Regions from separate parts of the Shinella sp. NM-101 genome, predicted to be linked through region 2. Evidence: predicted binding sites of a transcription regulator. Region 2 holds the regulator's gene; the other holds the start of a gene.
The links. The regulator LexA, encoded in region 2, represses DNA repair genes until DNA is damaged. The targets are predictions, from matches to a motif close to TGTTCNNNNTGTGTTCNG.

Region 1 (11,345 bases), 510 kb from region 2:
ACGAGCTTCAAGCTCTCGGAATTGTCGGGCTTGGTCGCCAATCTCCCCCGACCGGCCGGCCCGGGGAGCAAATTCCAGGTTCCAAGAGGAGGCAAGGCCGCGCTCTCCACCAGCAACGGCGCTGTGGGGAAACCGGCCCGGCTTGTCCCGTCTCCCCGCCTGTGGGGAGACGGTGCCGGCAGGCGGATGAGGGGCATCGCCCGCCAAGGGGGCCCGCACGCCTTGTTCCGCGATACCGCCCCGCTCAGCGGGTCAGGCGCTTGTAGGTCACGCGCTTCGGGTTGACCGAATCGGCGCCGAGGCGGCGGATCTTGTCCTGCTCGTAGTCCTCGAAGTTGCCCTCGAACCATTCCACATGGCTGTCGCCCTCGAAGGAGAGGATGTGGGTGGCGAGGCGGTCGAGGAACATGCGGTCGTGCGAGATGATGACGGCGCAGCCGGCGAAGTTTTCCAGCGCGTCCTCGAGTGCGGCCAGCGTTTCCGTGTCGAGGTCGTTGGTCGGTTCGTCGAGCAGGAGGACGTTGTAGCCGCCCTTCAGCATCTTGGCGAGGTGCACGCGGTTGCGCTGGCCGCCCGAGAGCGTGCCGACCTTCTGCTGCTGGTCGCCGCCCTTGAAGTTGAAGGCGCCGCAATAGGCGCGGCTGTTGACCTCGTGCTTGCCGAGCTTGAGCACGTCGCTGCCGCCGGAGATCTCCTCCCAGACGGTCTTGTTGCCGTCGAGCGCGTCGCGGCTCTGGTCGACATAGCCGAGATCGACCGTCTCGCCGACGGTGATCGAGCCGGAATCCGGCTTTTCCTGGCCGGTGATCATGCGGAACAACGTCGTCTTGCCGGCGCCGTTCGGGCCGATGACGCCGACGATGCCGCCGGGTGGCAGCTTGAAGGTGAGGTTCTCGATGAGCACGCGGTCGCCATAGGCCTTGGTGAGGTTTTCCGCCTCGATGACCGTGTTGCCGAGGCGCTCGCCGACCGGGATGACGATCTGCGCGTCGCCGGGGCGGCGGTCCGCGGCGGCCTTGACCAGTTCGTCATAGGCCCTGATACGCGCCTTGGACTTGGCCTGGCGGGCCTTCGGCGAGGAGGCGATCCATTCCTGCTCGCGCGACAGCGCCTTCTGGCGGCTGCCCTCCTCGCGCTCCTCCTGCGCCATGCGCTTGGCCTTGGCCTGGAGGTAGGCGGAATAGTTGCCCTCGTAGGGAATGCCGCGGCCGCGGTCGAGCTCGAGGATCCAGCCCGTGACGTTGTCGAGGAAGTAGCGGTCGTGGGTGATCATCAGCACGGAGCCCGGATATTCGCGCAGGTGCTTTTCGAGCCAGGCGATCGTCTCGGCGTCGAGATGGTTGGTCGGTTCGTCGAGCAGCAGCAGGTCCGGCTGGGCAAGCAGCAGCTTGCAGAGCGCCACGCGGCGCTTTTCACCGCCCGACAGGCTTTCCACGCCCGAATCGCCCGGCGGGCAGCGCAGCGCGTCCATCGCCATCTCGACCTGGCTGTCGAGGTCCCAGAGGTTCTGGCTGTCGATGATGTCCTGGAGCTTCGCGCCCTCGTCCGCCGTCTCGTCGGAATAGTTCATCATCAGTTCGTTGTAGCGGTCGAGGATCGCCTTCTTGGGGGCGACGCCCTCCATGACGTTCTCCAGCACGGTCTTCGAGGCATCGAGCTGCGGCTCCTGCGGCAGGTAGCCGAGCGTCGCGCCTTCGGCCAGCCACGCCTCGCCCGTGAACTCCTTGTCGAGCCCGGCCATGATGCGCAGCACGGTCGACTTGCCCGCGCCGTTCGGGCCGAGGATGCCGATCTTGGCATCCGGGTAGAAGGACAGGTGGATGTTCTCGAGGATCTTCTTGTTGCCATAGGCCTTGTTGAGCCCAGACATGTGATAGATGAACTGACGTGCCATGAAAACGCGCTCCGGATCGGACAAATTTGCCCGCTATGTAGGCGAATTCTCCGCCCGCGGCAATCTGCGAAAGCCGCGGGACCCGACACCGGCGGAAAGCCCGCCCCGTAACCGCTATCCCGCCTGCCCTGCCCCCGTGAACCCCTCGGTGCACCGCGATTTCGTCGGGGACGCGCCGCCGATGAGTTGCGAAAGCGGGCCCTCGCCGGCGGCAAGGCCGATGGTGAGGCCGATGACGACGGTCCTGTCCCCCGCCTTGCGGCAGGTAAGCCGCACGCGCTCGCCGGCACCGGGGCCGAAGGCCTTGTCGAAGGCGGCGCGGACTTCGGCGAGCGTTATCGCCCCGCCGGCCTTGCCGGCGAAGAGCGACGGCACCGGCGACGCGTTGAACTGGTCGAGCAGATCCAGCGAGCGGCTGTAATAGGCTTCCGCCGAGGTGGTGACGCAACTGCCGCTTCTCAGCCACTGCTGTCGGTCCATTCCGACGCGGGCGGCGGGCATGGCCGCAAGCAGGCGCTCCCGCGTGCCCGAAGCGAGCGTGATCTCGGGCAGGTCCGTCCACTTGCCCTTGCGGGCCTGCTGCCTGACGCCGTCCTCTATGCCGCAATAGCTCCGGCGTATCAGGAAACGGCTGTTGAGCGAGAACCGCTGCGCGGCCGCGGACGTGGCGGAGAAATCCGTGCAGCCCCGGCTCTTCGGTCGCGCGGCGCAATAGCCGGATTGCCAGCCGACGGAGAGCACCTCTTTTCCCCCGCCACCCTCGGGCGCCGACTGGGCGGCGGCGAGGCCGCACGCCAGGAAAAAGGAGACACACGCAATGAGAAAGGCAGATGCGACCTGGGAAAGCGAGGCGGTTTTCGTCTTCATGACGGGCTCCCGAAAGAGAACAAAACAAGATCATATACAACCAAAAATCCATAAAACGCAACCATGAATCATGAAAATCGCGAAATACGGGTGCAAATGCAAAAATACACGCCGCATCCCATTGTCTTTGCATGGCAAATCGCGTTGACCTCTTGCAAACGGGAGGAGAGCCGTGTTTTCACAAGCGCAGACGCTGAAAAGCCCGAGCGGGGCGGCGCTGGCGGTCCGGCACGCGCCGGCGCGCGGCGAAGCGCGCGGCATCCTCCTTCTCAGTCACGGCCTTGCCGAGCACAGCGCGCGCTACGCGCCCTTCGCCGCCCGCATGGCGTCGGAAGGCTTCCATGTCTATGCCAACGACCATCGCGGCCACGGCTTCACCACCGCCCCGGATGCGCCGCGCGGCCAGTTCGCGCCGCGGAACGGCATCGCCCCCGTCCTCACGGACATGCACGCCGTGCGTACGCATGCGGTCGACCGGCATCCCGGCCTGCCGGTCGTGCTCTTCGGCCATTCGATGGGCGGCCTCCTGGCGCTCGCCTTCGCCGAGGCGCACCCCGCCGACATCGATGCGCTCGCCGTCTGGAATTCGAACCTCGAACCGGGGCCTGCCGGGCGGCTGGCGCAGGTGGTCCTGGCGGCCGAGCGCATGCTGAAGGGATCGGACGTGCCGAGCGCCCTCCTGCCGAGGCTCACCTTCGGCGCCTGGGGCAGGTCCATCCCCGGCCGGCGGACGGCATTCGACTGGCTGTCGCACGAGGCGGGCGAGGTCGACGCCTATGTCGCCGACCCGCTCTGCGGCTTCGACGCCAACGTCTCGCTCTGGATCGACATCTTCGCCATCACCTTCTCCGGGGCCTCGTCCGAGGGACTGGCGCGCCTGCCGAAGACGCTTCCCATTCACCTTGCCGGCGGCGACGAGGATCCCGCGACCGATTACGGCCGGGCAACGCGCGCCTTTGCCGGACGGCTCAAGAAATCGCGGCTTGAGGACGTCACCGCGATCGTCTATCGCGGCATGCGTCACGAGACGCTGAACGAAAGCCCGGCGCTGCGCGATCCCGCCATCGACGCCTTTGCCGGCTGGTGTCGCCGGGTTGTCGAGGAAAGGCGCCGGCTGCCGGAAAAAGCATGACCACGACCGCCGCAACGCCGCTGCGCAACGAGGTGAGCCTCGGGCTCCTCCTCATGGTGCTCTCGGTGCTCGTCTCGCCGATCATCGACATCTTCGCCAAGCTCGCCGTCACCGCCGTGCCGGCGACGGAGATCACCTTCGTGCGCCTGCTCTTCCAGATGACGGTGCTGGGTCCCATCTGCCTGATGCGCGGCTCGCTGTTCGACGTGAGTTGGAGCAAGATGGGCCTGCACGCCGCCCGCGGCCTGCTGATGGCCATCACCATGATCAGCTTCGTCACGCCGCTGGCGGTGATGGAGGTGGCGGACGCCATCGCCATCTTCTTCGTCGAGCCGATCATCCTCACCATCCTCGGCTCCATCTTCCTCAAGGAGACGATCGGCTGGCGGCGCTATACGGCCTGCGCCGTCGGTTTCCTCGGCTCGCTGCTCGTCATCCAGCCGAGCCTGCAGGAGGTTGGCCTCATCGCCCTCCTGCCTGTCGTCGCCGCCTTCTCGCTCGCGCTCTTTTTCCTTCTGACCCGGCTCGTCGCGCAGAAGGAGGACCCGTGGTCGATGCAGTTCTATGCCGGGTTATGGGGCGCCCTCTTTGCCGGCCTGCTGCTCGTCGTCGGCGGCAAGGCGGGCATCGCCATGCTCACGCCGGTCCTGCCCGACATGAAGCATACGTTCTATATCGCGGGCGCCGCCGTTGCCGCCACCATTGCCGGCGTGCTCGGCGTCTATGCCTATCGCGCCGCGCCCGCCTCCACGCTCGCGCCGCTGCAATATCTGGAGATCGTCTCGGCGACGATCCTCGGCTGGTGGGTCTTCGGCCATCTGCCGGACGCGGTGAAATGGCTCGGCATCGCCATCATCATCGGTTCCGGCCTCTACGTCATCTGGCGCGAGCGCCGGCTCAACAAGACGGCGACGATCCCCACCGTCTCCACGCCGATCTGACGAAAGGAAAAGCCGGCGCGCATGGCAGGCATCAAGTCAGTCGAACCCGTCATGATGTCACCCGCGCCCGCCGCTATCCTGCCTTCCGGCTTTTTGTTATCCAAGGCAAAATGGGAAAAAGCCCGGCGGGCACCCTTGCATGCGTGCCGGGAAGGGAGTGCACGATGGAAAAGTCGAACCTGCCGCTTGCCGGCATAAGGGTCATCGAGCTGGCGCGGGTTCTCGCCGGTCCCTGGGCCGGCCAGATGCTGGCGGACCTCGGCGCCGACGTCATCAAGATCGAAAATCCCGACGGCGGCGACGATACGCGTGCCTGGGGCCCGCCCTTCGTCACGGGCAAGGACGGCGAGAACCTCTCGGCCGCCTACTATCACTCCACCAACCGGGGAAAGCGCTCCATCGCCGTCGATCTCAAGACGGAGGAAGGGCGCAAGACCGTCCACCGCCTCATCGCGACGGCCGACGTGGTGATCGAGAACTTCAAGGTCGGCGGCCTCACCAAATACGGTCTCGACTACGAGAGCCTTGCGGCAACGCACCCCAAGCTCGTCTATTGCTCCATCACAGGCTTCGGCCAGGACGGCCCCTATGCCGCCCGCGCCGGCTACGACTATATCGTGCAGGGCATGTCCGGCTTCATGTCCGTGACGGGCGCACCGGACGGCGAGCCGATGAAGGCGGGCGTCGCCATCGCCGACATCTTCACGGGCATCTATGCCGTCGCCGCCATCCAGGCCGCGCTTATCCACGTCATGAAGACCGGGAGGGGCCAGCATGTCGACATGGCGCTGCTCGACGTGCAGTCTGCCGTCATGGCGAACCAGAACATGAACTTCCTCGCCTCCGGCAAGGCGCCGGTGCGGCTCGGCAACGCGCATCCCAACATCTCGCCCTACGAGGTCGTGCCGACGTCCGATGGACACATCATCCTCGCCGTCGGCAATGACGGCCAGTTCCGCAAGCTCTGCGGCATCCTGAAACTCGACGGCGTCGCGGACGACGAGCACTTCGCCACCAACCGCGCCCGCGTCGCCAACCGCGAGGAGGTGCGCCGCCGCGTAACCGGCGCAACGGCGGCAATTCCCAAGGCGGAGCTGCTGGCGGCCTGCGAGCGCGAGGGCGTCCCGGCCGGGCCGATCAACTCCATCGCCGAGACCTTCGACGATCCGCAGGTCAAGGCCAGGGGCCTGCGCGTCGACCTGCCGGATGCCGACGGCAACCTCATTCCCGGCGTGCGCACGCCCATCGTCTTCTCCGGCACCCCCCTCGTCTACGACCGCCCGAGCCCGCGGCTCGGCGAACACACCGACGCCGTGATGGCGGAGCTGCAATCCCTCGAAGCAGGAAAGAAAAGCGCATGAAGACCGGCGGCCAGCTCATCGTCGACGCCCTCGTAGCCAACGGCGTCAGGCGCATCGCCTGCGTGCCGGGCGAAAGCTATCTCGCGGTGCTCGACGCGCTGCACGACACCGACATCGACGTGCTCGTCTGCCGCCAGGAAGGCGGCGCGGCGATGATGGCCGATTGCTGGGGCCGGCTTACCGGCCAGCCCGGCATCTGCATGGTCACGCGCGGCCCCGGCGCCACGAACGCCTCGGCGGGCCTGCACATCGCACGGCAGGATTCGATCCCGATGATCCTCTTCATCGGCCAGGTGCAGCGCGACGCGCGCGAGCGCGAGGCGTTCCAGGAAGTGGAATACCGCCGCGCCTTCACCGAGGTCGCCAAATGGGTGGCCGAGATCGACGACGCCCGCCGCATTCCCGAATTCGTCACCCGCGCCTTTGCCGTCGCCACCTCCGGCCGCCCCGGCCCGGTCGTGCTGGCCCTGCCGGAGGACATGCTGACGGACGCGGTCGAGGCGGTCGAGGCGAAAGCCTATACGCCGGTGGAGGCCCATCCCGGCCGCAGGCAGGTGGAAGAACTCGTCGGCCTCCTCGAACAGGCCGAACGCCCTCTCGTCATCCTCGGCGGCACGCGCTGGTCGGACGGGAGCGTCGCAGCCTTCACGGCCTTTGCCGAGCGCTGGTCGCTGCCGGTCTCCTGCTCGTTCCGCCGCCAGATGCTGTTCGACCACCAGCATCCGAACTATACCGGCGATTCCGGCATCGGCATCAACCCGGCGCTGGGCAAGGAAATCCGCGAGGCCGACCTCGTGCTGCTGCTCGGCGGCCGCTATTCCGAAATGCCGTCCGCGACCTACAGCCTGCTGCAGAGCCCCTACCCGCAGCAGAAGCTGGTGCACGTCTATCCCGATCCCTCCGAGCTCGGCCGCGTCTACCGCCCGGACCTCGCCATCTGCGCCGCGCCGGAGGATTTCGTCGCCGCCCTCGACGGCCTTGCGCCGAAGACAGCACCGCGCTGGGCCGCCCGCACCGCCGCCATGCATGAGAGCTACCTGAAATGGTCGACGCCGCCGACGGCCGGCCCGGGCGACGTGCAGATGGGGCCGATCATGTCCTGGCTGGAGGAGAACACCGCCGACGACACGATCTTCACCAACGGCGCCGGCAACTACGCCACCTGGGTGCACCGCTTCCATCGCTTCCGCCGCTTCGGCACGCAGGCCGCCCCGACCTCCGGCTCGATGGGCTACGGCCTGCCGGCCGCGGTCGCGGCCAAGCAGCTCTTTCCGGAGCGCGAGGTCATCTGCTTTGCCGGCGACGGCTGCTTCATGATGCACGGCCAGGAATTCGCGACCGCCGTGCGCTACAAGCTGCCGATCATCACCGTCGTCGTCAACAACGGCATCTACGGCACGATCCGCATGCACCAGGAGCGGGAATATCCCGGCCGCGTCAGCGCCACCGGCCTCACCAACCCGGATTTCGCGGCGCTTGCCGTCGCCTATGGCGGCCATGGCGAGACGGTGGAGAAGACGGAGGATTTCGCCGCCGCCTTCCTGCGCGCCCGCGCCAGCGGCAAGCCGGCGATCATCGAGGTGAAGCTTGATCCCGAGGCGATCACGCCGATGCGCACGCTGTCGGATATTCGTGAGGGGAAGTAAGGCTTGGGGCTGGAAAGCCCTTCACCACACCTCGGGCCTGTCCCGAGCATCTGCAATGTTTCGATCATTCGATGTGTGGGCAGATCCTCGGCACAAGGCCGAGGATGACGACGGTGGGTGAAGCGAGGCTCCCAACGAACGACGCTGGCGAAACCTCTGCGCCTCTTACCCGCGAATGTGCCGCGTCTGCTCGTAGGTCTTCATCGAGCGCATGCCGGAGCGGCAGTAGCCGAGCATCGGGCGCGGCAGTTCGTCGAGCGCGTCGACCATGCCGGTCACCGCCTCCGCCGTCACGCCCATCGGGCCGACCGGCACATGGGCCGTCTCGATGCCCAGTTCCTTCGCGCGGGCGGCAATGGTGGAGAATTCCGGCTGGCCGGCCTCCTCGTGGTCCGGGCGATGGCATACGATGGACTTGAAGCCCATGGCGGCGATCGCGTCGAGGTCCTCGACGGTGATCTGGCCGGAGACGGAATACTCGTCGTTGATCTCGCGGATATCCATGGACATGTCCTTTCCGAAACAGGTGGCTACCGTTTAAGCCCGCGCCGCGGGGGCGTCAATCGTGCTGCCGCACCTCGAAGGAAAGCCCGTAGCCGACGCTTCCGCCCGGCGGGAAATCGGGCGCCTCGCCGCAAGCGATCAGCTCCTCGCGCGGGGCGAGCCGGTGGGAGACCGGCTCGATGCCGAGCACGGCGCAGCCCGGCGACTGGTTCCGCCAGACCTGGAGATAGGGCAGCGTATCCGTGCGGAAGCGGATATGCACGCTGCGCCCGCCGAGGGCGGTGATCGGCCCGACGGCGATCTCCGCCCAGCCGTGCGCGGCCGTTTTGGCCGCCGGCACGCAGAAGATCGTCATGTCACCCTCGCCGAAGCGCCAGGGCAGGCTGCCGCCGGGCAGCATGGCGCCGGTCAGCCGCGTGGCCTCGTCGAAAAGGCCGGTGCCGAAATTGATGTGATACATGGCGAAGGGCGGCCAGGGCTCCTCGCCGATATTGGTGACCAGATCGTCGAGCGTGATATGCCCCGTCCGCCGGTCGGCCCGCCAGCGCCGCGCAAGATCGGCCGAGCCGCCATGCGCCAGCGAAACGGAAACGCGCGCCTCGCAGACCACCTCGCCCTCGTCCTCCTCGATCAGGATGTTGCACGCCGGATGGGAGGAGAGCGAGCCGTGCAGCGGATAGCGCCGCCCGTCCGCCGCCCCCTCCACCGGCACCGGGTGGCGGATGTGATCGGGCCCGCAGGTGAAGAGAAATCCCGGCAGCGCCCTGTCGATGCGCGGATCGCCGTCGGACGGAATGGCCGATCCCGGTGCGATGTCGACGCCGTGGAAGACGGCGCCCGCGACATCGAGCGCGGATTGCGGCGTCAGGTCGAGACGGAAGGAATGGTCGGGCGTGTCTGCGCTGAGGGCAAGGGTCATCCGGGGCTCCGGCGGAAGGGATCGAAGGACGCAATGCTAGGATCAAACCCGGGGCCGCGCCACCGGATGCCGCATCTTTTCACGGAACCTGCACGCCCGATCACAAGTTTTTGCCATGAGCGTTGACCTTACGTTCACCATCGATTCAGTTTTTCCATATTAAGGTCCGAATTGAAGTGTTCCGTCCGCGCGACATATGCAACCTGGCAGGTCAACAGCCGTGAATTCGATATTCAAAACAAGCATTTCGCTCCTCGCAGCAGCATCCGTCCTCGGATTCGCCGCCCTGCCTGCCCACGCCCAGCAGCACCAGATCTCCCGCGATACGGTCCTCGTCTCGCCGGAAGGCGACATTCTCGACTACATTCCCAACGACGGCAGCGTGCGCTGGGCGCGCGACAGCCGCGGCCGCCGGGTGCTGGTCGATTCCTGGGGCGACATCGTCGCCACGGCCATACCGGCCGAGCGCTATTACGGTCGCGGAGACACCGAGAGCCCGCGGCGCGACCGCTATCGCCCGGTGCGAGGCTACTCCGAGACGAGCCCGGACTATTTTCCGCCGGCCCCGGATTCGGACTACGACAGCGGCCTGACGACGAGCTCCGTGCCGGAAATGCGCGAGGGGTTGCCGGGCAATGTCGAGCGGCAGGCCCTGCCGGATGCCGATTTCGGCTCGTCGCAGCCCCTGCCCGATTTCTCCGACGGCTCCACCGACACCGCCTCGCTTCCCGAGACCATCGACCCGAACGCCGAGTTCGTGCCCGGCCCGAAATTCGAGCAGGCGAAGGCGCTCGGCAAGATGTCCTCCGCCGAGGTCACGGCGCTGCAGGTGTTCCTCGACCGCGAAGGCTTCTCGCCGGGCGTGATCGACGGCAGGAAGGGCTCCAACGTCACCAAGGCCATCGAGGCATGGCAGAACGCGACGGGCGAGACGCTCGACCCGAACAATGCCGAGGACATCCTGGAGCGCCTGCGCCTTTCCGGCGGCATGGCCTTCACCACCTACGAGATCACCGCCGCCGACGCGGCCGGCCCGTACGTCGCCGCGATCCCGGAAGACTACGCCCAGAAGGCCGCGCTGCCGCACATGTCCTTCACCTCGACCACCGAGATGCTGGCCGAGAAGTTCCACATGGACGAGGCCTACCTGAAGGAGATCAATCCCGGTGTCGACTTCACCATTCCCGGCACGATCGTCAAGGTCGTCGATACCGGCCGGGCGAAGACGGGCAAGGTCGCCAGGATCCTCGCCGACAAGGGCCGCAAGCAGGTCCTCGCCTACGACGCGGCCGGCACGCTGATCGCCGCCTATCCCGCCAGCATCGGCTCCTCCGACACGCCTTCGCCGTCGGGTACGGTCACGGTCGAGCGCGTCGCGCTCAATCCGGGCTACACCTACAATCCGAAGGTCAACTTCAAGCAGGGCGAGAACGACCGGATCCTCACCCTGCAACCCGGCCCGAACGGCCCGGTCGGCACGGTCTGGATCGCCCTTTCCAAGCCGACCTACGGCATCCACGGCACGCCGGAGCCCTCCAAGATCGGCAAGACCCAGAGCCACGGCTGCATCCGCCTGACCAACTGGGACGCCACCGAGCTCGCCAAGATGACGAGCCCGGGCGTGACCGTCGAATTCGTCGACTGACGCTTTCCGCGCAGGAACCGGCCAGAACCGGCCCTTTCGGGCCGGTTTTGCCTTGGGAACCCTGTTTAGCCATGGTGCGAACCGCAAATTGCCTCTTTTGCCGATGAAGGAGCTGAACCTTCATCGCCATCAGCAGCACGGTATCCCATGTTCGAAAAGCTTCGCCCCGCCCTCCTCTGCCTCGCGCTCGCGGGCACGCTGCCATCGGCTGGCCTTGCCGCGGACCTCATGACCTTCTGGGATGCCCCGCAGAAGGGCGGCAACAGCTTCAACGCGGCGGAACCCGACAAGGCCTACTTCGAGGCGCTGGCCGCGACCGGGGCGACATGGGTTCGCCTGACCTTCAGCAAGTGGAAGGGCGAAGGCCGGGATTTCCTCATCGGCAACGCCGACCGCTACGAGGGCCTGCCGCCCGGAGATCTCGCAAGGCTGCGCA
Region 2 (11,345 bases):
TTCCGGGTCTTCGATCATCTCGTTCCACTGGGCGATCCAGCCGACCGTGCGGGCGAGCGCGAAGAGCACGGTGAACATGGTGGTGGGGAAGCCCAGCGCCTTCAGCGTGATGCCGGAATAGAAGTCGATGTTCGGATAGAGCTTCTTCTCGACGAAATACTCGTCCGTCAGCGCGATGCGCTCCAGCTCCATCGCCACTTCCAGCATCGGGTCGTCCTTGATGCCGAGTTCGCCGAGAACCTCGTGCGTCGTCTTCTGCATGATGCGGGCGCGCGGGTCATAGTTCTTGTAGACGCGGTGGCCGAAGCCCATCAGGCGGAACGGATCGTTCTTGTCCTTGGCGCGGGCGATATATTCCGGAATGCGGTCGACCGAGCCGATTTCGGCGAGCATGTTGAGCGCTGCCTCGTTGGCGCCGCCATGGGCCGGGCCCCACAGGCAGGCGATGCCGGCCGCAATGCAGGCAAACGGATTGGCGCCCGACGAGCCCGCGAGGCGGACGGTCGAGGTCGAGGCGTTCTGCTCGTGGTCGGCGTGCAGGATGAAGATGCGGTCCATGGCGCGGGCCAGAACCGGGTTCGCGACATAGTCCTCGCAGGGAACGGCGAAACACATGCGCAGGAAGTTCGACGCATAGTCGAGGTCGTTCTTCGGGTAAACGAAGGGCTGGCCGATATGGTACTTGAAGGCCATGGCGGCGATCGTCGGCATCTTGGCGATCATGCGCAGCGAGGCGACCATGCGCTGGTGCGGGTCGGTGATGTCGGTCGAGTCGTGGTAGAAGGCCGAGAGCGCACCGACGACGCCGCACATCACGGCCATCGGATGGGCGTCACGGCGGAAGCCGGTGAAGAACTTCGACATCTGCTCGTGCACCATGGTGTGGTGCGTGACGCGATAGTCGAAATCGTCCTTCTGGGTCTTCGTCGGCAATTCGCCGTACAACAGGAGGTAGCAGACTTCCAGAAAATCGCCGTGCTCGGCCAGTTGTTCGATGGGATAGCCGCGATGCAGCAGAACACCTTCGTCGCCATCGATATAGGTGATCTTCGATTCGCACGAGGCGGTGGAGGTGAAGCCGGGGTCGTAGGTGAAGGTGCCGGTATTCTTGTAGAGCGTGCCGATGTCGATCACATCGGGGCCGATCGTCCCGGATCGCGTCGGCAGTTCCACTGACTTGCCGCCGACCGATACATCCGCGCTTTTTCCTGTCATAACGATCCTCCGTTGTTTCGAATGGGCGGCACACGTCCCGTGCCGCGACCATGAACATGCTCGTTTTGCTAGCCCATTTACGGTGCCCTGCCAAGCGATACGAAAGGCAAATTGTGCATTGCGGAAACAGGCTTTCCGGCAACGCAATATCTACCGTTTCCATGAAGTTGCAAGCAACCTTTGAGAGTGTCCGCCAAATTGCGGAGGTAGCATCCTTTCTGTCTGCCTTAGCAATTTTACCGCCTACTGCCGATTGAAAGTCTCGCCAATCGATTGCACAGTGAGAGAGGTGAACGGGGCCGGGACGAATGGCCGAGGGGAAAGTCGAGGAGCGGGGAGAGGCGGCCGAGGCCCATGGCTGGCGGACGGCGGCCGAGGCAAGCGCCCTGCCTGCGGTTTCCGGCCATCGGGCGCCGCCTCGCCGGGCGCCGTTTGCCGCCGTGCTGCGGGTGGCGGGCCAGCTTCGCAGCGATGCGACAGGGCGGCATGCCCTTGCCGCTGCCTTTGCCGAGGAGCGGGCGCACGGCCATTTCTTCCTGTTCGTGCCCGTCTTCATGGGGGCGGGCGCTGCGCTCTGGTTTGCCGCCGCAGCCGATCCGTCGCCGCTCGCCATGATCCTCGTGGCGCTCGCGGCGCTCCTGCCGGCCTGGCGCCTTCGCCACCGGGAGGGGTGGCCGGCGCTTGCCGCGGGCGCGGCGTTCCTTGTTCCGGTCGGCATGCTGCTTGCCGCCCTCGAAAGCGCGCGGCTCGATACGATCATCCTGGACGCTCCGGTAACGACCGAGATCGGCGGCCGGGTGCTGTCACGCGAAAGCGACGCGCGCGGGGCGATCCGCTATCGCGTCGCGCTGGAGACGACGCAGGGGCCTGTCCTCAAACGTGCACCGGGCGTGGTGACGGTGCTTGCGCGCAGCACGCATGACCCCATCGCCATCGGCAGCGGCATAACGGGGCGCGCGCGCCTCGGCCCGCCCTCCGGTCCCTCGCTCGCCGGGCTCAACGATTTCGCGTTCGACGCCTATTTCGCGGGAACCGGCGCCGTCGGCTATTTCTACAGGGCTCCGACCGCCATGGCGGGCACCGAAACCGGACTGGAGGGTCGGGTCCGGCGCGAGATCGCGACATGGCGCAACAGCCTGACCGAGCATATACGCGGCCGCATCGGCGGGGACGCGGGGGCGATCGCCGCGGCGCTCGTGACGGCGGAGCAGCGGGCGATCAGCGCGGAGACGGTGGAGGCGCTGCGGCAGGCGGGGCTGACCCATGTGCTCGCCATTTCCGGGCTCAACATGGTGCTGGCCGCCGGGACCTTCCTCGTCGGCGCGCGCGGGCTGATGGCGCTGATCCCCGGCTTTGCCGAACGCTATCCCACCAAGAAGATCGCAGCAGCCGGGGCGCTCGTCATGGTGACGCTCTACATCCTCGTCTCGGGCGGGGCGATCTCGGCCGTGCGCTCATGGATCATGATCTGCGTCATGCTCGTCGCGGTGATGTTCGGCCGTTCGGCGATCAGCCTGCGCAACGTGGCGATCTCGGCGATCCTCATCCTCATCGTCACGCCCTCGGCCGTCACCAATCCCGGCTTCCAGATGTCCTACGCGGCGACGCTCGGCCTCGTCGCCGGCTATGCGGCCTGGCGCGAGCGTCCGGTTCGCCGCGAAAGCCGGGGCGGGCGGTTCCAGCTCATCGGCGGCTCGGCGGGCCGCTTCTTCGGCGGACTGCTTCTCTCCTCGCTGATCGGCAGCCTTTCCACGCTCATCTATTCGGTCGGCCATTTCCATCGCATTCCCGCCTACGGGCTTGCCGGGAACCTCCTGGCCATGCCGGTCATCAGCGCCATCGTCATGCCGTTCGGGCTGATGGCGGTGCTGCTCATGCCCTTCGGTCTCGACGCCATTCCCTTCGTCATCATGGGCAAGGGGATCGATTGGATGATCGCGATGTCGAACTGGGTCGCCAGTTGGAAGGGCGAGATCGTCATCGGCCGCATTCCGCCGCTCGCCTTCCTGCTGATCGGCGTCGGCGGCGGCCTGCTCTGCATCCTACGCACCAGGCTGCGTCACGCGGGCACCTTGCTGGTCGTGCTGGGCATCGGCATTGCATGCTGGCCCGACGGGCGTCCGCGTCCCGAGGTGCTGGTGTCGGAGGACGGCCGCCTCGTCGCCGTTCTCGATGGCGCCAGGGTGGCGACGAACCGAGCCCGGCCGCCGGGTTTCGTCTACGATCAATGGCGCCGGGCGCTCCGGCTCGGCGAACTCGTCAAACCGGACATGCGCAAGACGGCGGGCCTGACGCTGGAGGATGCCGGGGAAAAGCCGGCGGGAGCGCCAGAAGGAAAGCGACCGCGGCGCAAGGCGGATCGGCAGAAGGCGAGGGATGCCCTCACCGCGGCTCTCGATGCGGCGGGAAAAGGCCCCGGCTTCGTCTGCGAAACGAAAGCCTTCTGCGCCGCCGTCTCGCCGAGCGGCTGGCGGATCGTCACGCTGGAGGACACCGCCTTCCTCGGCACGGCCTGCGACGGGGCGGATCTCGTCGTCGTGCCCTTTGCCCTGCGGCTGGATGCCTGCCGCTCCGGCGCCCGGCTGGTGACCGCGCGGCATCTGCGGCGAACGGGCGCGCTGGAAATCCGGCCGGCTGCGGCAGCCGCAGCCAGCCTTCCCGAGGCGGAATTCACGTCTTCCGTCGAAACGCTCGATCGCCCCTGGTCGAGGCACCGCACCTACGACTGGCGGACCGGCAGCTTCGATAACGGACAGGCGGTCAGTGATAACGACGGATGAGGCCGACGAGCTTGCCCTGGATCTTGACGCGATCCGGCCCGAAGATGCGGGTCTCGTAGGCCGGATTGGCGGCTTCGAGTGCGATGGAGGCGCCCTTGCGGCGGAAGCGCTTCAGCGTCGCCTCCTCTTCGTCGACGAGCGCGACGATGATCTCGCCGGGATTGGCGGTGCTGGTGTTGCGGATGATGACGGTATCGCCGTCGAGGATGCCGGCCTCGATCATCGAATCCCCCCGGACTTCCAGCGCATAATGGTCGCCGTTGCCGATCATCTCGGCCGGCACGGTGATGTCATGGGTGTTGTTCTGGATGGCGGAGATCGGCACGCCGGCGGCGATGCGGCCCATCACGGGCACCGACACGGACGTGGGCATGTCGGCCGGGGCAGCATTGCGCTGCGGCGGGGCGGCGGCCGGCGCGGGCGGCTTGCCGCGGCTGCCTTCGATGACGGAGGGCGAGAAGCCGCGCCGGGGCTGCAGGCTCGGCGAATAGGCCTCGGGCAGCTTGATGACCTCCAGCGCGCGCGCCCGGTTGGGCAGGCGGCGGATGAAACCGCGTTCCTCCAGCGCCGTGATGAGGCGGTGGATGCCCGATTTGGAGGCGAGGTCCAGGGCGTCCTTCATCTCGTCGAAGGACGGCGGAATGCCCGATTCCTTCATGCGCTCATGGATGAAGAGGAGGAGTTCCTGTTGTTTGCGCGTCAGCATGGTCTCTCCACCGAGAATCGTGAAACAAATCCAGAACAGACACTATCTGTTCCATATGTGTTCCGCAAGGGGCCGGTGAAACAATAATGCTGCTCAAACAGCGGGTTCGCGCAGGAGCAGGACTTGGCAGGCCGCGCCCGCCTCAAGGGCCGGCGCATGCGGCAGGCGGACAAGGAGGCCTTCGGATTGCGCGAAGGTCTTCATCATCGAGGAATCCTGCTTGTCGAAGGGCGTCACGCGGAGCTCGCCGGCAGGTCCGCGGTCGATCCGGGCGCGGATATGGTCCTGGCGGTGATCGTTTTCCCGGACCGGCACGGCGGCAACGGCGCTGCGCAGCCGGCTTTTCCCCGGAAGACGGGCGAGGCGGCGGACAAGCGGTTCCAGGAAGAGCAGCGAGCAGACGAGGCTCGAGACGGGATTGCCGGGAAGGCCGACGACCTGGATCGCGCCGAGGCGGCCGACCATCAGCGGCTTTCCGGGCCGCATGGCGATGCGCCAGAAATCGAGCGCCATGCCGGCCTCGCCGAGGACGGGCTGGACGAGGTCGAAATCGCCGACGGAGGCGCCGCCGAGCGTCACGAGCACGTCGATGTCGAGCACCAGCGCCTTGCGCACGGCTTCCAGGATCGCCTGCCTGTCGTCTTCGACGATGCCGAGGTCGATGACCTCCGCGCCGGCTTTACGGGCGATGGCCGAGACGCCGTAGGTGTTGGAGGCGATGATCTGGCTTGCACCCGGCCGGGTGCCCGGCGGGACGAGCTCGTCGCCTGTCGCCAGCACCGCGATGCGGGGGCGGGCATAGACGGTCAGTTCCGCATGGTTCATCGCGGCGGCGACGGTCAGGCGGCCGGGATCGAGCACGTCGCCGGCATGCAGCACGACCTCGCCTTCGGAGAAATCCTGTCCGCGGGGACGGATGTGGCGGCCTTCCGGGGTGAGGAAGGTGGTGCGGATGCGGCCGTCCTCCAGCCGTTCCGCGTCCTCCTGGAGAAGGACCGTATCGGCGAAGGCGGGCAGGGGCGCGCCGGTGAAGATGCGCACGGCCTCGCCAGGACCTGCGGTGCCTTCGAAGGCGTGGCCGGCGGAGGAGGTGCCGACGACCTTGAGGATGGAGCCCAGTTCGGCGATGTCGGCATGGCGGACGGCGTAGCCGTCCATGGCGGAATTGTCGAAGGGCGGCTGGGTGAGGCGGGCGGCGAGGTCTGCGGCGAGCACGCGGCCCTCGGCGTCCCGCAGGCTCACCGTCTCCGTCCGCACTGTCGGCTGCGCGGCGGACAGCAGGCGGTCGAGGGCGTCCGCGACGGGCAGGAGGGACATCAGGCGTCTCCGCGCTTGTAATCGCCGGAGCGGCCGCCGGATTTCTCGCGCAGGCGCACGCCGCCGATCTCCATCTCGCGGTCGGCGGCCTTGGCCATGTCGTAGACGGTGAGGCAGGCGACGCTGACGGCCGTCAGCGCCTCCATCTCGACGCCGGTGCGGCCGGTGAGCTTCGCCATGGCCTCGACGCGCAGGCCCGGCAGCGCGTGGTCCTCGCGGATGTCGACGGCCACCTTGGTCAGCATCAGCGGGTGGCAGAGGGGAATGAGGTTCGCCGTCTGCTTGGCGGCCATGATGCCGGCAAGGCGCGCCGCGCCGATCACGTCGCCCTTCTTCGCGTCGCCCTTGAGGATGAGGTCGAGGGTGGCCGGCGCCATGCGGATGAAACCTTCGGCGACGGCGATGCGCACCGTCTCGGCCTTGTCGCCGACATCCACCATGTTGGCCTCGCCCGAGGCGCCGATATGGGTGAGCGTAAGGCGTTCCCCGGCCATCATTCCGCCGCCAGAACGCCGGCGTCGCCGGTCAGCAGCGCGCGCGTGGCGGCCGTCACGTCGTCCTTGCGCATCAGGCTTTCGCCGACGAGGAAGGTGGAAATGCCGACCTTGCCGAGGCGCATGCAATCGGCATGGGTGAAGATGCCGCTTTCGCCGACGAGCAACCGGTCCTCCGGCACCATGCCGGCGAGCTTTTCCGAAACGGCGAGATCCACCTCGAAGGTGCGCAGGTTCCGGTTGTTGACGCCGACGAGCTTGGATTTCAGCTTCAGCGCCCGTTCCATCTCCGCCTCGTCATGCACCTCGATCAGCACGTCCATGCCGAGCGAGAAGGCGGCGTCCTCCAGCATCTTCGCGGCATCGTCGCCAAGCGAGGCCATGATGAGGAGGATGCAGTCCGCGCCCCAGGCACGCGCCTCCAGCACCTGGTAGCTGTCGAACATGAAGTCCTTGCGCAGCGCGGGCAGGGCGCAGGCTTCGCGCGCGGCCGTCAGGAACTCCGGGGCGCCCTGGAAGCTCGGCGTGTCGGTAAGCACGGAGAGGCAGGCCGCCCCGCCCGCCTCATAGGCCCTGGCGAGCGCCGGCGGATCGAAATCCGGCCGGATGAGGCCGCGGGAGGGGCTCGCCTTCTTGATCTCGGCGATGAGGCCGAATCGGCCTTCGGCCTTCCGGTCCCTGAGGCTTGCAAAGAAGCCGCGCGGCGGCGCCTGATCGCGGATGCGGGCGCGAAGCTCGGCCGGGGCGACGCGCGCCTTGGCGGCGGCGATCTCTTCCAGCTTGTAGGCTTCGATCTTCCTGAGGATGTCGGTCATGGCCAATCCTACTCCGCCTGGCCTTCGTTGGAAACCGCGACAAGTCGTTCCAGGGCGGTGCGGGCGCGGCCGCTTTCGAGGGATTCGGTCGCGAGCTTCATGCCCTGTGCGAGCGTTTGCGCCTTGCCGGCAACCATGAGCGAGGCGGCGGCATTGGCAAGCGAGATGTCCCGGTAGGGCATGTGCGCGCCGCCGAGCACGGACAGCAGTGCGGCGGCATTGTGCGGGCCGTCGCCGCCGCGAAGGTCGTCGAGCTTGACCTGCGGCAGGCCGAAATCGGCCGGTGTCAGCTCGAAGGTGCGGATCTTGCCGTCCTCCAGGGCCGCGACCTGCGTCGTGCCGGTCGTGGTGATCTCGTCGAGGCCCTCGCCGTGCACGACCCAGATGCTTTCCGAGCCGAGATCGCGCATCACCTCGGCGATCGGCACCAGCCATTGCGGCGAGAAGACGCCGAGGAGCTGGCGCTTGACACCGCCCGGATTGGAGAGCGGGCCGAGCAGGTTGAAGATGGTGCGCGTGCCGAGTTCGACGCGCGAGGGGCCGACATGCTTCATCGCCGAATGATGGAGCTGGGCGAACATGAAGCCGAGCCCGGCATCGTGCACGCAGCGGGCGATCTCCGCCGGGCCGATGTCGAGCCTGACGCCGAGGCAGGAAAGGGCGTCGGCCGTGCCCGACTTCGAGCTGAGCGCCCGGTTGCCGTGCTTGGCGACGGGCACGCCGGCACCCGCGACGATGATCGCCGCGAGCGTCGAGATGTTGTAGGTGCCCGCGCCGTCGCCGCCCGTGCCGACGATGTCGATGGCATCGGCCGGCACGGTGACCGGCAGCATGCGGGCGCGCATGGAACCGACGGCGCCGTAGATCTCGTCCACGGTCTCGCCGCGCACGCGCAGCGCCATCAGGAAGCCGCCGATCTGCGAGGGCGTGGCCGCCCCCGACATGATGATCTCGAAGGCGCCGCGCGCCTCCTCGCGGTCGAGCGGCGCGCCGGTGGCGACCTTGGCGATATAGGGTTTCAGATCGGACATGCGGTTTGCGTCCCCCTAGCGCCGCGCGATGCTCTGCTCGGCGAGCGACCGGTTGATGGAGACGCCGTAGGTCGTCTGCAGGGCGCTTACCATCTGGTCGAGGATGTCGTCGCCGCTGGTGCGGGCGACGGCCTGGATCTGCTGCTCGTCGTTCGACAGCGCGTCGGTCGCGGCATCCGCATTCACCTCGGTCACCTTGAGCAGGATCTGGCCTTCGCCATCGACGCCGGGCGTGGCGGCGACATGGCCGAGCGGGCCGGCGAAGGCCGCGGCGACGGCCGCCGGGCTCAGGACCGGATCCTGCGCGCCGCGGTGGAGGCCGGCCTTGTTCTCGACGGCCATGCCCAGCTCGTCCGCGATTGCGGAAAGCGCGTCGCCCTTGCGCACGCGCCCGGCCAGTTCCTCGGCTTTCCTGGCAAGGGTCTGGCGCTGCTGTTCAGCGGTCCAGTCGGCAACGACACGGTCGCGTACCTCGTCGAGCGTGCGGTCGCGCTCCGGCAGCACGTCGAGCACGTCGTACCAGGCATAGCCCTCGCGGCCGACATTGATCGGCGAGGTTTCCATGCCGACATCGGTCTTGAAGACCTCGCCGAGCAGGGCGGTTTCTTCCGGGAGGCCGGCGATCTCCTCGCCCTTCGGGTCGTTGCCCTGGGCGTCCGCGGCCTCGACGGTGATGGCCTTCAGGTTGTTCTTGGCGGCGGCGTCGGCAAGGCTGAGGCCTTCGGCGCGGCTGTCCTCCAAGCGGTCGTGCACGGCGAGGATGCCTTCCGCGGCTTCCGAGAGCGCAAGCTCGTTGCGCAGCTCTTCCTTCACCTCGTCGTAGGTCTTCGTCGTTTCCGGGCGGATGTTCGTCACGCGCAGGATGATCGGGCCGAAGGTGCCGTCGATGACCGGGGTCGTGCCGCCGTCGGCGGGAACGGCGAAGGCGGGATCGGCGAGCTTCCGGTCGGGAACGTTGTCCCTGGTGAAGTCGCCGAGCAGGACGTCGGCTGCGGTCTTGCCTTCCTCGGCGATCAGCGCGTCGAAGGTGGCGGTGCCGGCGGCGAGCTTGGCGGCAGCGGCGTCCGCGGCGGCGCGGTCCTTGAAGGTCAGTTGCTCGATGGTGCGCGTGGCGGGCGTGCTGTACTTCTGCTTGACCCGCTCATATTCGGCCTTCAGCGCATCCTCGGTGATGGCGGCGGTCTCGACGATGTCCTTCGGCTCCAGCGAGACATAGACGAACTTGCGGTATTCCGGCGCGCGGTACTTCGCCTTGTTCTGTTCGAACCAGGGGGCGAGCACGTCGTCGCCGGGCGCCTTCACGGGGTCGATATTGGCGTTGCTGAGCAACAGGTAATCGATGGTGCGCGCCTCGTTGCGGTACTGGCGCAGCGCGCCGGTCAGCACGTCGGGGGCCTTGTAGCCATCGGAAACGGCTTCCACGACCTGGGTGCGGATGGCGACCTGGCTGCGGTTGTTGATGTAGTCGTTCTCGCGCAGGCCTGCATTGCGCAGGATCGCCGAGAAGGCGGTGCGGTCGAACTGGCCGTTGACGCCGCGGAAGGCCGGGTCGTCGGCGATCAGGCGGGCGAGGCGGCCTTCCGAGAGGCCGAGGTTCATGTCGCGCGAGAGCTGGTCGAGCGCGGCGCCCGCCACGAGTTCTGCGAAGACCTGGTTCTCGACGCCGAAGGCGCGGGCCTGCTCGGCGTTGAGCCGCATGCCGAAGCGCTGCGACATGGTCGCGACCTGGCGCTCGTAGGCGAGGCGGAAGTCCGTCGGCGAGACCTTGACGTCGCCGACGGTGACCACGGCATTCGACCCGCCCGTGACGATCGAGCTCGAAACGCCCCAGACCGCGAAGGAACCGACCAGAACGATCAGCAGGGCTTTTGCCACCCAGGTCTGGGCGGCGCTTCTCAAGGCATCGAGCATCGTCTAACTTTCCTCATGTCGGCGGCCATGCGGCCGGAGATCGTCTCTTAACGGAAAGTTCGCGGGAATTGAAGTGCGCAGCGTGCGCGCGATGCGGGGCAAAAAACACGCCTGCCGCAAATCGGTCGTAAAGCGTCGATTTCCTTTGCCGGCAAATGAAAAATTTCTGAAATTATTGGCATATTCCGGCTGAATTCCGCTGTCATAATTTGAAAATTCATGTTCGGATGCGGGATCGTTCCGGTGAGTCCGACCGTTGTTTGGGGCCGTGAGGAGGCAAGACGTGGAATCCACGATCGTCATGATCAACCTTTTCGGTGCGGTGGCGCTTCTGCTTTTCGGCCTCGCGCTGGTGAAGGACGGCATGACGCGGGCCTTCGGCGTCAAGCTGCGCTCCGGGCTGGCGCTCGGCACGCGCGGTCCGTTCCGCTCCTTCTTCGCCGGTTTCGTCGCCACCGTCGCGCTGCAGAGCTCGACCGCGACCGCGCTGATGATCGCCTCCTTCGTGGAAAAGAACCTCGTTCGCGCGCGCATGGCGCAGATCGTGCTGCTCGGCGCCAATGTCGGCACCGCCGTCACGGCCTGGCTGGTGGCGACCGGCATCGAATCGATCTCGCCCTTCATCATCCTCGTGGGCGTGCTGTTCTACAAATCCTCCGGCTCCTCCGCCCGGCAGGGCCTCGGCTCGGCGCTCGTCGGCATCGGCCTGATGCTGCTTTCGCTGCATCTCCTGGGCCTTGCGACGGAGCCGATGCGCCAGTCGCCGGCGCTCGCCGCCTTCCTGACGCTCCTGGGCGACGCGTGGCCCGCCGCGCTCGCCTTCTCGACCGTGCTCGCCATCATCTCCTCCTCCAGCCTCGCGGTGGTCGTGCTCATCCTGTCGCTGACGGCGATGGGCATCCTGTCGCCGGCGCTGACGGTCATCCTCGTGCTCGGCGCCAATCTCGGCGGGGCCGTGCCGCCCGTCATCGCGACGCTGAAAGCCGCCGCGTCCGCCCGCCGCGTGACGCTCGGCAACCTCCTCGTGCGCGGGGTGGGGTGCCTTGCGGTGCTGCCCTTCGCGGGTCAGGTCGCGG

Region 1: the regulator LexA is predicted to act here: its motif matches at 2,777-2,794, upstream of L0976_RS02685 (ribonuclease).

The regions. Positions count from the first base shown of each region.
Region 1 covers NZ_JACBFT010000001.1:554,736-566,080, forward strand. The annotation lists gene ettA (energy-dependent translational throttle protein EttA) at 245-1,894, opposite strand; gene L0976_RS02685 (ribonuclease) at 2,009-2,761, opposite strand; gene L0976_RS02690 (alpha/beta hydrolase) at 2,934-3,893, shown strand; gene L0976_RS02695 (DMT family transporter) at 3,890-4,834, shown strand; gene L0976_RS02700 (CaiB/BaiF CoA-transferase family protein) at 4,999-6,195, shown strand; gene L0976_RS02705 (thiamine pyrophosphate-binding protein) at 6,192-7,841, shown strand; gene L0976_RS02710 (TIGR01244 family sulfur transferase) at 8,007-8,345, opposite strand; gene L0976_RS02715 (DUF4432 family protein) at 8,401-9,264, opposite strand; gene L0976_RS02720 (L,D-transpeptidase) at 9,485-10,909, shown strand; gene L0976_RS02725 (glycoside hydrolase family 5 protein) at 11,057-11,345, shown strand, end outside.
Region 2 covers NZ_JACBFT010000001.1:39,953-51,297, reverse strand. The annotation lists gene gltA (citrate synthase) at 1-1,215, opposite strand, end outside; gene L0976_RS00215 (ComEC/Rec2 family competence protein) at 1,524-3,995, shown strand; gene lexA (transcriptional repressor LexA) at 3,976-4,701, opposite strand; gene glp (gephyrin-like molybdotransferase Glp) at 4,795-6,018, opposite strand; gene moaC (cyclic pyranopterin monophosphate synthase MoaC) at 6,018-6,512, opposite strand; gene trpC (indole-3-glycerol phosphate synthase TrpC) at 6,512-7,327, opposite strand; gene trpD (anthranilate phosphoribosyltransferase) at 7,336-8,358, opposite strand; gene L0976_RS00185 (peptidylprolyl isomerase) at 8,374-10,269, opposite strand; gene L0976_RS00180 (Na/Pi cotransporter family protein) at 10,553-11,345, shown strand, end outside.